DNA from 2 places in the Sphingomonas sp. BK036 genome. Region 2 is predicted to be linked to the other one. Evidence: riboswitches for the same ligand, from Rfam matches in the RefSeq annotation. Region 2 holds a riboswitch; the other holds the start of a gene.
What was found. A riboswitch is a leader RNA that binds a small molecule or an ion and turns the genes downstream of it on or off. The one in region 2 is predicted to bind thiamine pyrophosphate.
Positions count from the first base shown of each region.

Region 1: another riboswitch for thiamine pyrophosphate. It lies ahead of thiC (phosphomethylpyrimidine synthase ThiC); the one in region 2 lies ahead of EV283_RS10295 (TonB-dependent receptor).

Region 1 covers NZ_SGXR01000003.1:1,185,875-1,191,673, reverse strand. Annotated here, with positions in the region: gene EV283_RS05620 (MipA/OmpV family protein) at 59-922, shown strand; gene EV283_RS05615 (ferritin-like domain-containing protein) at 1,293-2,312, shown strand; gene EV283_RS05610 (ferritin-like domain-containing protein) at 2,363-3,391, shown strand; gene EV283_RS05605 (outer membrane beta-barrel protein) at 3,477-4,349, shown strand; TPP riboswitch at 4,466-4,611, shown strand; gene thiC (phosphomethylpyrimidine synthase ThiC) at 4,650-5,799, shown strand, end outside.
Region 2 covers NZ_SGXR01000004.1:692,951-698,749, forward strand. Annotated here, with positions in the region: gene EV283_RS10290 (histidine-type phosphatase) at 1-665, opposite strand, end outside; TPP riboswitch at 790-899, shown strand; gene EV283_RS10295 (TonB-dependent receptor) at 956-3,259, shown strand; gene EV283_RS10300 (phosphotransferase) at 3,261-4,415, shown strand; gene pnuC (nicotinamide riboside transporter PnuC) at 4,412-5,002, shown strand; gene EV283_RS10310 (glycoside hydrolase family 127 protein) at 5,058-5,799, shown strand, end outside.

The DNA of each region.
Region 1 (5,799 bases), on a different contig from region 2:
GGACCGAAAACGATTTCACCGCGTTGCAACGTGGAACGTTTTTGTCCGGAGCATTTCCTTGCGCGCATTCACTCTCTTTACGTCTGCCGCAATCGCGGCACTTGCGATCGCCGCCCCTGCGCTGGCGCAGACCGATCCCAATCCGTCGCCGACGATCACCGATCCCAAGGACAACAACCGCGTGACGGTCGCGCTTGGCGTGGTGTCGATGCCCGATTACGAAGGCGCGGACAGCAATTCCTTCACCCCCGCGGGCGCCTTTGTCGGCACCGTGCGCGGGCATGACTTCTTCCTCCGCGGCACGCAGTTGTATTTCAACCTGATCCCGAACACGGGTGAGGTCGGCACCAATTTCGAGCTCGGCGTGATCGGCGGCGTCCGCCGCGACCGCACCGGCGACATCGACAACCGCCAGGTCCGCGCGCTCGGCAAGATCGATACCGCCTACGAGCTGGGCGGCTATGTCGGCGTCGCCCGGACCGGTGTCATCACCAGCGACTATGACACGCTCACTGCGCGCGTCGCCTATGTCCATGACGTTTCCGGCACGTACGACAGCTATGTCATCACGCCGCAGGTGAACTACACCACGCCGCTGTCGGTTCGCACGCTCGTCTCGCTCGGCGTCTCCGCGGACTATGCCGGCAAGGGCTTCGGCCGCACCTACGCGGCGGTGACGCCGATCGGCACGCTGGCCAGCGGGCTGCGCACCTACGACGTTAACGACAGCGGCTTTCGTCGCGTCAACGCATCGCTGTTCGTCGTGCAGAGCCTGTCGGGCGATCTTCGCCACGGTTTTGGTATCGGCGCGGGCGTGCTCTACGGCCGCATGGTCGGCAAGTACAAGGACAGCCCGATCGTCGCCGATGTCGGCGATGCCGACCAGTGGCTGGGCGCACTGGGCCTGACCTACACCTTCTAACACTTGCATAGTCTGGACCTCGGCTAGCGTTGAGGTCGGAAGCCTTCCCCATCGGTTCGCCCGATGGGGAAGGGCGGTTCTACTCCGCGTCAGGTCGCTGCTCGAGCGCGACGCGCTGACCCCCGTCGAGGGGGGCGCGTACCCCGCAGACATGGTCTGCAACACACCGTAAAATTATTTCATGGCGACCCCTTGAAGCGTGCGTCCAGAATCCGATGGCGGACGTTCCTCACCATGGACGGCATTTTTTTGCCCGCAATAGAGCGCTTTACGGGCTGGGCCTTCTTGAAGGGTCCGGCTTATATCGGTCCAGATTGTTCGATTGTTCTAAAAACTCCGACGTCTGCAACTACAAGGGGAGGACCCTGATATGACCGAGAGCGTGCACCTGATCGAAGCCCTCGATGCCCGCAAAGAGCGACGCAGCGAACGGCGTGATTTCTTCAAGAACGCGCTCGGCGCGGCTGCGATTACCGCGGCCGGTGCGACCGCCTTGTCCTTTTCCAGCTCGGCGGCGGCGCAGACCATCACCGATGCGGACGTTCTGAATTTCGCGCTCAACCTCGAATATCTCGAGGCGCAATTCTATTCCTACGCCGCCTATGGCACGGGTCTCGACAACAGCCTGCTGTCCGGCACCGGTACGCAGGGTGCGGTCCGCGGCGGTCGCCAGGTGACCTTCACCGATCCGGTCGTCCGCCAATATGCGCGCGAAATCGCGCAGGACGAGATCGCCCACGTCAAGTTCCTCCGCACCGCGCTCGGCAGCTCCGCCGTCTCGCAGCCGGTGATCGACGTCAGCGTATCGGCCACCAGCGCCTTCTCGACCGCGGCGCAGGCGGCAGGCCTCGTCCCCGCCGGCACCGCGTTCGATCCCTATGCGTCGGACGAAGCGTTCCTGCTCGGCGCGTTCATCTTCGAGGACGTCGGCGTGACCGCCTACAAGGGCGCCGCCCCGCTGCTGACCAGCAAGGCGTATCTGGAAGCCGCGGCCGGCCTGCTCGCGGTCGAGGCGTATCACGCGGCGATCGTCCGCACGACGCTGTACGGAAAGGGCATCGCGACCCCGTCGCTGCGCACCTCGGCCGACGCCATCTCGCGTGCCCGCGACAGCCTCGACGGCGGCGGCGCGAACACGACGATCTTCGGCACCAACGATCTCGACCAGGGCATTTCGTCGTACAGCGCGACACCGATCAACCTGGCGAGCACGCAGGCCGCAGTGACCGTGTCGAACATTGTTCCGCTCGACAGCAACGGCGTCGCGTACAGCCGCTCGGCCAGCCAGGTGCTCAACATCGTGTACCTCAACAGCGGTGCAGCGTCGGCGGGCGGTTTCTTCCCGAGCGGCATGAACGGCAACATCAGGACGAGCACCGCGGCGGGCTGATCGCATCAGCCTAGCCCACCGCTTTTCTTCGCTATTCAGGGGATACCCCAATGACCGATCTCAATACCAAGCTCGAAATATTCGACGCGATCGCCACGCGCCGCAACGAGCGCCGCAGCTTCCTTCGTTTCGCCGGTGGCTCGGCGATCGCACTCGGCGGTGCGACGCTTCTCTCCGCCTGCGGCAGCGATGATTCCGATCTCGCCCCGTCGCCGACGCCGTCGCCGACTCCGACGGCTGCGCTGAATGATGCGGACGTGCTGAACTTCGCACTCAACCTCGAATATCTCGAGGCACAATTCTATGCCTATGCGGCGTTCGGCGTCGGGCTCAATGCGAGCCTGCTGACCGGGACCGGCACGCAGGGTGGGGTCACGGGCGGTGCGCAGGTACCGTTCTCCGACACTGTCGTGCGCGAATATGCTCGCGAGATCGCGATCGACGAGGTCGCGCACGTCGCGTTCCTGCGGTCCGCGCTCGGCACCGCCGCCGTGGCGCAGCCTGCACTCGACATCTCGGCCGGCACCGCCGCCGCGCCGGGTGCGTTTACCTCTGCTGCGCGTGCGGCTGGCGTCATCGGTGCGACGGGTGTGTTCAACCCCTATGCCGACGACAACAGCTTCCTGCTGGGGGCATATATCTTCGAGGACGTCGGCGTTTCGGCCTATAAGGGCGCTTCGCCGCTGATCGCGAACAAGACGTATCTGGAAGCTGCCGCCGGCATTCTCGCTGCCGAGGCCTATCACGCCGGTCTTATCCGGACGATCCTGTTTCGCAAGGGCCTGACCACACCTTCGCTGGTCACAGGCGCCAACCAGATCAGCGACGCGCGCGACAGCCTTGACGGTACCGTCACGAACACGTCGACGGGCGTGATCGGCGACGACGATCAGGGCATCACCGGATCGGATGCGACGATGTCGAACATCGTGCCCACCGACGCCAACGGGCTCGCCTACAGCCGTTCGACCGGCCAGGTGCTCAACATCGTCTATCTCAACAAGACGGCCGTCTCGATGGGCGGGTTCTTCCCGGCCGGTGTCAACGGGAACATCAAGACGAGTGCCGCCAACGCCTGATCGGCCTGCGCAACCGAAACAGAAACAGAAACCTTGGGTCGCGGCGAGCATTGGGAGCGCCGCGACCCTTGTTTGGGGAACGACCATGACTCACTTCACGAAACTTACGATGCTCGCCGGTCTCGCCACCGCGGGCATTTTTGCCGTTCCGGCGCACGCGCAGGACATGACGACCGACGACAAGCCGTTCTCGGGTCTGTATATCGGTGCTGCCGGCGGTTACGACGTCCAGCCTAACGACGTCGGCTCGTCGATCCTGTTCGACCGCAACGGCGACGGTAACTTCAGCGACAGCGTCAACACCATCACCGGCGCCAACGCCTTCTCGCCCGGCTTCTGCAATGGCTCGGCGCGGACCGCCGTCCCGGCTTACGGGTGCCGCAACGACGATGATGGCTGGTCCTATTACGGTCGCGCGGGCTTCGACGTGCAGAGCGGTCCGTTCGTGGTCGGCCTGGTCGGCGAATTCGGCAAGGCCGAGATCACCGACAGCGTCGCCGCCTTCTCGACCACGCCCGCCAGCTACACGATGGCGCGCAAGCTGAAGTGGGAAGGCTCGGTCCGCGCACGCGCCGGTCTCGCCGCCCGCAACACGCTGTTCTACGCCACCGGCGGCGCCGGCTATGCCAAGATCGACAATCTGTTCTTCACCACGAACACCGCCAACGCGTTCGCGGCCACCGGCTCGAACAAGCGCTGGGGCTATGTCGGCGGCGGCGGCATCGAGCAGAAGCTGACCAAGAACATCTCGATCGGCATGGAATACACCTATCACCAGTATAAGGACGACGACGCGCGCGTCCTCGTCACGGCCGGTACCGCGCTTGCGGGCAGCCCGGTCCTGTTGGCGAACAACCCGTTCGTGCTGGCGCCCAACACCAGCGGCACCACGTTCCGCCGCAGCGACGAGAATTTCCGCTGGCACAGCCTGCGCGGGACGGTGGCGTTCCGGTTCTGACGTGAGGGTCAGCCCCCGGCACAGTGGCTGACGACGACTGGTCGACAGGAAGGACCGCTACCCGATCCAGGTGGCGGTCCTTTTTGCGTTGCGTACCAAACCCGTGCCCCTATGCTTGACCCACCCCGGGGGAGCGCTGCCGGGTTTCCATCAAATGCGAATTTGCTGGGCACCCCACCGCGCTTGAGAGGAAGGCAGGAGCCTTCGACCCGCTGAACCTGATCCGGTTGATACCGGCGGAGGGAGGGAGCGGTCGCTACAGAACCGCAGCCTTGCTCCGACACCTTTAGGAGCAAGCGCATGGCCGACGTCGACACGCATTTCCCCCAGCCCGCAGCACAGATCGGCGTCACCACCGGCCCGATCCGCGGCTCGCGGAAAATCCACGTCGCAGTGCCGACCAGCCCCGACGTCCGAGTCGCGATGCGCGAGATCGTCCTCGACCCGAGCTGTTTCGAGCCTCCCCTGCGGGTCTACGACACCAGCGGCCCGTACACTGACCCGCGCGCCACGATCGACATCGACGCGGGCCTGCCGCAACTCCGCCGCGCCTGGATCGAAGCGCGTGGCGACGTCGAGAGCTATGACGCGCGCGAAGTCCGTCCCGAGGATAATGGCCAGCTCGGCCCCGACCGCTCGGGCGGCGTCCCGCAATTCCCCGGCAGCATCAAGCGTCCCTTGCGTGCGAAGCCCGGCGCCAATGTCAGCCAGATGCATTACGCGCGGCGTGGCATCATCACCCCCGAGATGGAATATGTCGCCACCCGCGAGAATCTCGGCCGCGCGATGCTCAAGGACTATAAGCGCGACGGAGAGAGCTTCGGCGCGAGCATCCCCGACTTCGTCACCCCCGAATTCGTCCGCGACGAGATTGCGCGGGGCCGCGCGATCATCCCCAACAACATCAACCACCCCGAATCCGAACCGATGGCGATCGGCCGCAACTTCCTGGTCAAGATCAACGCCAATATCGGCAATTCGGCGGTCGCATCGAACGTCGCGGCCGAGGTCGACAAGCTCGTCTGGTCGATCCGCTGGGGTGCCGACACGGTGATGGACCTCAGCACCGGTCGCAACATCCACGACACGCGCGAATGGATCCTGCGCAACTCGCCCGTCCCGATCGGCACGGTGCCGATCTACCAGGCGCTCGAAAAGGTCGGCGGCGTCGCCGAGGACCTGACTTGGGAGATCTTCCGCGACACGCTGATCGAGCAGGCCGAGCAGGGCGTCGATTACTTCACGATCCACGCTGGCGTCCGCCTCGCCTATATCCCGATGACCGCCAAGCGCGTCACCGGCATCGTCAGCCGCGGTGGCTCGATCATGGCGAAATGGTGCCTCAGCCACCACAAGGAGAGCTTCCTCTACGAGCGCTTCGACGAGATCACCGAGATCATGAAGGCGTATGACATCGCCTATTCGCTCGGCGACGGCCTGCGCCCCGGCT
Region 2 (5,799 bases):
CCCGACAGATCGATGCCGTGCCCATCGGCCGATGCGCGGACGGTCGCTGGCGTGACCGGGCTGCACGGGCCAGCGTCGCAGCCGAGCACGGTGTCGATCCGCGCGAGCGCCGTGCGATGGCGGGCGACGAGCGCGTCCATCCCGCCGGTATGGCGATCGATCGAGGCGATCGCCTCGCGCGGCATGAACGCGGTCGCGCGCGCGGAGAGCGGCTCGAAGATTGGATCGGTCTGGTCGACGGGGCGGTGGCCGACCGCGACGCGACAGCCCGGTGCGAACCCCTGCGCATAGGCGTCTCCGCTCGCGATCGTCCGGCTGGCGGTGTTCGTCCAGATCCGGATCGTGCCCGGCACCGGGCAGCTTGCGAGCCCGAGCGGCGCGAGCCAGCGGCGGTCATACTGCCCGAGCAACCGCATTGCGGCGGCGCCGTGCGGGGTCACCTGTCCTTCGGGGACCGGCCAGGTCGGCCAGGGTTGCGCGGTCCGCGTGGCGTCGGGCACTTCGCCCGCCAGCGGCGCTCGCACGCCGTGCCGCATCAGCATCACGACCCGCTCGAGCCGCAGGTCGCGCGACGCTGGGCGCGCTTGCGTCACGCCGGGAATGATCGACAGCGACAGGGCGAGGGCAGCACGGAAGGCAGCCGAGACCGGACGGAGAGCGGGCATAGAACGGGTCCTGGTTCGATAGAAAGCGTCAGACGCCGATCGCCCCCTAGGCACCGCGGGTGTCACTGACGTGACACCATCGTCGCGATAGCGCTTCCCATCGCCTGTCCAACCACTTAAGCGCCGCGCATCCCCGGGGGGCCGCTGATGCGCGGCTGAGAGGTGGGCTGCAGCCCATGACCCGCTGAACCTGATCCGGCTGATACCGGCGTAGGGAGGGTCTGCGGCTGGCCCGTCGTCCCTCCGATTGGAGTGGACGTGACGTTTTTCAGTATCGGTTTTCGCTCGTGATGTCGGCCTCTTGCAACCGCAGGCGGTCGGCGCGCATTGCATTGACGCTGTCGGCGGCGTTCGTCGCCTCCTCGGCCGGGGCGCAGGTCGCGCCCGATCCGGTCGAACCCGCCGAGATCCGGGTGGTCGGCAAGCCCGATCCCGCCGGGTTTCTGCCCGACCAGAAAGTGCCGCGCGCGCAGAGTGCGATCTCCGCTGACTTCATCGTCAAGCAGGCGCCGACGCTCAATGCGTTCCAGCTCGTCACGTTGCTGCCCGGCGCGAACGTCGCGTCGAGCGATCCCTACGGCCTGTCGACCAGCTCCAGCCTGACGCTGCGCGGCCTAGGCCAGGACGAGATCGGCGTGCTGATGGAAGGCGCGCCGCAGAACGACATCGGCTATTATTACGCCTATCCGTCGCAGTTCGCCGATCCGGAAAATTTGAAGCGCATCTCGATCGCGCAAGGCTCGGTCGATATCGATTCGCCGACGCTGGGTGGCGCGGGCGGTCTGTTGTCGCTTGCGCTCGACGATCCGAAGGCGCGCCCCGGTGCGCTCGTCGACCTGTCGCTCGGCAGCTATGCGGCGCGGCGCGGCTTCGTGCGCATCGACAGCGGCACGATCGGGCAAACCGGGCTGAAGGCCTTCCTGTCCTATTCGAACACCCGCGCGGACAACTGGCGCGGGCCCGGCTTCGACACGCGCCAGCACATCGACGCCAAGATCCTGAACGAATGGGGCGCGGGCAACCGTGCCAGCCTCGCGCTGTCGTATAACGACGCGAACACGTCGAGCTATCCCAGCCCGACGCTCGCCGAGTGGACCGCGCAGGGGCGCGGGTTCAACTATGATGCGCGCTACACCGCGGGGAACACGAACTATTGGCGGCTGTACCGCGCACCGTTCCGCAACCTCTACGCCTCCGCCCCGGTACACCTCGCGCTGAACGACCGGCTCGCGCTCGACACCACCAGCTATCTCCAGTTCGGCTATGGCAACGCGCCTTATGGCACGCAGCTGACGACGGAGGGGAATTTCCTCGGCACCGAGGAACTGGCCCAGCCGCTCGCGCTGCCCGGCGCGGTCGATGGCGTGGCGACCGTGCTCGGCAATTATACCGGCGACCAGATGCGCGCGGGCACCGTCGCCAAGCTGACGCTGAAGACCGGCGCGCACACGCTCACCGCCGGCCTCTGGTTCGATTACGGCACCGACCGGGTCACGCAGTCCTACACGTCGATCGATGCCGAGGGGCAGCCAACCGACCGATGGGGGTATCGCGCAAAGGCGATCCGCACCGCCGACGGCCGCCTGCTCGCCTATGAGAACCAGCGCACCGTCACGGTGACCAAGAGCGTCTTCGTCGCCGACAGCATCGCGCTGACGCCGCGGTTGACGATCGAGGCGGGGTTCAAGGGCGTCAACGTGCTGCGCAACGGCCGGACCTATCTGCCCGGACCGCAGGACACGGTGCGCAAGGACAGCTTCGCCGCGCTGCCTCGCGCCGCGATCCACTACCGGCTCAACGATCGCCAGCAGCTGTTCGCCAACATCACCACCAACTTCCGCACGCCCAACGAATTCACGCTCTACAACAGCTATTATGGCGGCGCGGTCGTGGTGCAGGGGACCAACGACCTCAAGAACGAATATTCGGTCTCGCAGGAGATCGGCTATCGCTTCATCGGCGAGCAGCTCTCCGCGTCGGTGACCGGCTTCCACTACAAGTTCCGCAACCGACAGCTTGCGACCGTGATCGATAATGGCGGGGCGCAGGTCAACACGACGATCAACGCCGGCGGGCAGACCTCGTACGGGGTGGATGCGGAGATCGATTACCGCCCGGTGGCAGGCGTCAGCCTCTACCTGTCGGGCGAATATCTGCGTGCGCGGATCGACGACGACCTGCCCGTCGGTACGGACTTCCTGCCGACCCGCGGCCGCCGCGCGGTGTCCAGCCCGACCGTCCAGTTCGGCGCGGGCGGTACATATGACGACGGCCGGTTCTTCGGCAGCGTGGCGTCCAAATATATCGGCGCGCAATATGCGAGCTTCATGAACGACGAGCGTATCAAGGGCTATGCGACGCTCGACCTGTCGGTCGGCATGCACCTGGCGGAATGGCTCGACGGCAAGCGCACCGACCTGCGCGTCAACGCGATCAACGTCACCGACCCGCACGTCCTCGCGGGCGTCCAGTCGGTCAGCACCAACGCGCAGGACACGATCGGCCGCAACGGCACCGTCATCGCCGGCTCGGCGCCCGCTTATTATGTCGGCAGCGGCGCAGCGGTGATGGCGACGATCTCGCGGGCGTTCTGAGATGGTAGCGACCCCCGCGCGCGTCCCTGAGCCCGAAGACCACCGTGTCCACGGCATGGGCACCGAATGGGAGGCGCCAACCTGGCCGGCGATCACCCCGGACGAAGCCGCCGCGGTGCTCGCGCGCTTTCCGGCGGCGGGGGCGGTGACCGGGCTGCACTGGCATTCGCCGCGGCCATTTTCCGCGGCCACGCTGGTCCAGACGACGCGCGGTGTGCTCCTGCTCAAGCGGCATCATCACCATGTCCGCACGCGCGAGGGGCTCGGCGAGGAGCACGCGTTCATCGCACATCTCGCCGCGTCGGGGCTGTCAGTGCCCGACGTCCTGCGCGCGGCCGACGGCGCGAGTGCCGTGGCGTTCGGCGACTGGTCGTACGAACTGCATCGCCAGTCGCCGGGCGCGGACCTGTACCGCGACCGGCTGTCATGGACGCCGTTCCTGTCGCTCGATCATGCGCATGCTGCCGGGGTGGCGCTTGCGGAATTGCACGTCGCGGCTCGCGGGTTCGATGTGCCGGCGCGTCGCCAGCAGCCGCTGGTCGCAAGCTTCGGCATCGTTCCGGCGGCGGACCCTATCGCGGCGATGAGCGCTTATGTCGCCGCGCGGCCCGCAGTGCGCGCATTCCTCGCGGGTCGGCCGTGGCAGGCGCAGTGTGCGCGGCTGTTCGACCGGGCGGGCGCGGACCTGCCGGCGCTGATGGCGCAGCAGCCGCCGCTATGGACGCACAATGACTGGCATCCGTCCAATCTGCTCTGGCGCGAAGACGGGACGGTGCGGACCGCGATCGATTTCGGGCTCGCGGATCGCACGACCGCGGTCCACGACATCGCCACCGCGATCGAGCGGACGGCGATCCGCTGGCTCGACCTGGGGCAGGGCAACGACGACGCGATCGCCGATCCCGCCTCGGCGCTGGCGCTGCTCGACGGCTATGCGACGATCGTGCCGCTGGGGCAGGCCGATGTCGACGCGGTCGTCCGGCTGCTGCCGCTCGTCCATCTCGAATTCGCGCTGTCGGAGGTCGACTATTTCACCGCCGTCGTCGCCGATCCTGCCTCGGCCGCGATGGCGTGGGACGGCTATCTGATCGCGCATGCCGACTGGTTCTTTGCACCCCCCGGCCAGCGCTTCCTGCGCGGGATAGAGCGAGCATGACCGCGTTCGAGATCGTCGCCGTCGTCGTCAGTTTCGCCGGAATCTGGCTGACGGCATCGCGGCGGATGCTGTGCTGGCCGGTCAGCCTCGTCGCCTGCGCGCTGTACTTCAAGCTGTTCCTCGACGTCCGGCTCTACGCCGACATGGTGCTGCAGGCGCTGTTCGGGATCGCCATCCTCTATGGCTGGATCGCCTGGGCGCGCGGCAAGGACGATGCCGGCGAAGTCGTCGTCGCGCCGCTGCGGCCGCTGCGCGCGCTGCTGGGCTTGGCGGCGGGCGCGGCGGGGGCGGTGGCGATCGGGTGGTTCACCAGCCACTATACCGATGCCGCGCTGCCCTGGATGGATGCGGGGCTCAGCAGCTTCAGCCTCGTCGCGCAATATTGGACCGCGCGCCGCCATGCCGAGAGCTGGCTGCTGTGGATCGGAGTCGATACGCTGTATGTCGGGATGTTCCTGGTCAAAGGGCTCGCCCCGACCGCGGGGCTGTATGCGGCGATGATCGTGCTGGCGGTGCTCGGCTATAGGCAATGGCGACGCGCTTCGATCGGTGCTCCGCGAACAGGAGCCGGCGACCCAGTTGCCTGACGGCAGCGAGCATGCTCTACTCGGACAAATATAAAATGTCGAAGAGGATGCCGCGATGCCCGACCCCTGCCAGTGCGGTCCTTCGCGTCGTCATGTCCTGACCGGCGTTGGCAAGGCGGCGTTGCTCACGGGCATGCTGGCCGGGTCTGCGGGCGCCTATGCCGCAGCGCCCGACGCTGCCCCGCAGATCCCGGTCGCGGCGCTCAAGCCCTTCGACCTGGCCGACGTGACGCTGGGCGAGGGGCCGTTCCTGCAGGCGGAGCGCAAGACGTCAGCCTATCTGCTCGCCCTCGAACCCGACCGGATGCTCCACAATTTCCGCGTGAACGCAGGGTTGCCGCCCAAGGCGCGCGTCTATGGCGGGTGGGAGTCGGATCCGGTCTGGGCGGACATCAACTGCCAGGGGCATACGCTCGGCCATTATCTGTCCGCCTGCGCGCTCGCCTATCGCTCGACGGGGGACCGGCGGTTCAAGGCGAGGATCGAACATATCGCGCGCGAGCTCGCCGCGTGCCAGGCGGCGTCGGGTAGTGGGCTGGTCTGTGCGTTTCCCGACGGCGCCGCCGTGGTGGCGGCGCATCTGCGCGGCGCGCCGATCACCGGGGTTCCCTGGTACACGCTGCACAAGGTCTTTGCGGGGCTGCGCGATGCCACGCTGCTGGCGGACAGCGACACTGCGCGCACCGTCCTGCTGCGGCTCGCCGACTGGGCTGTGGTCGCGAGCCGCCCGCTCGACGCGGCGCAGTTCGAGACGATGCTCGATACCGAGCATGGCGGCATGAACGAGGTGTTCGCAG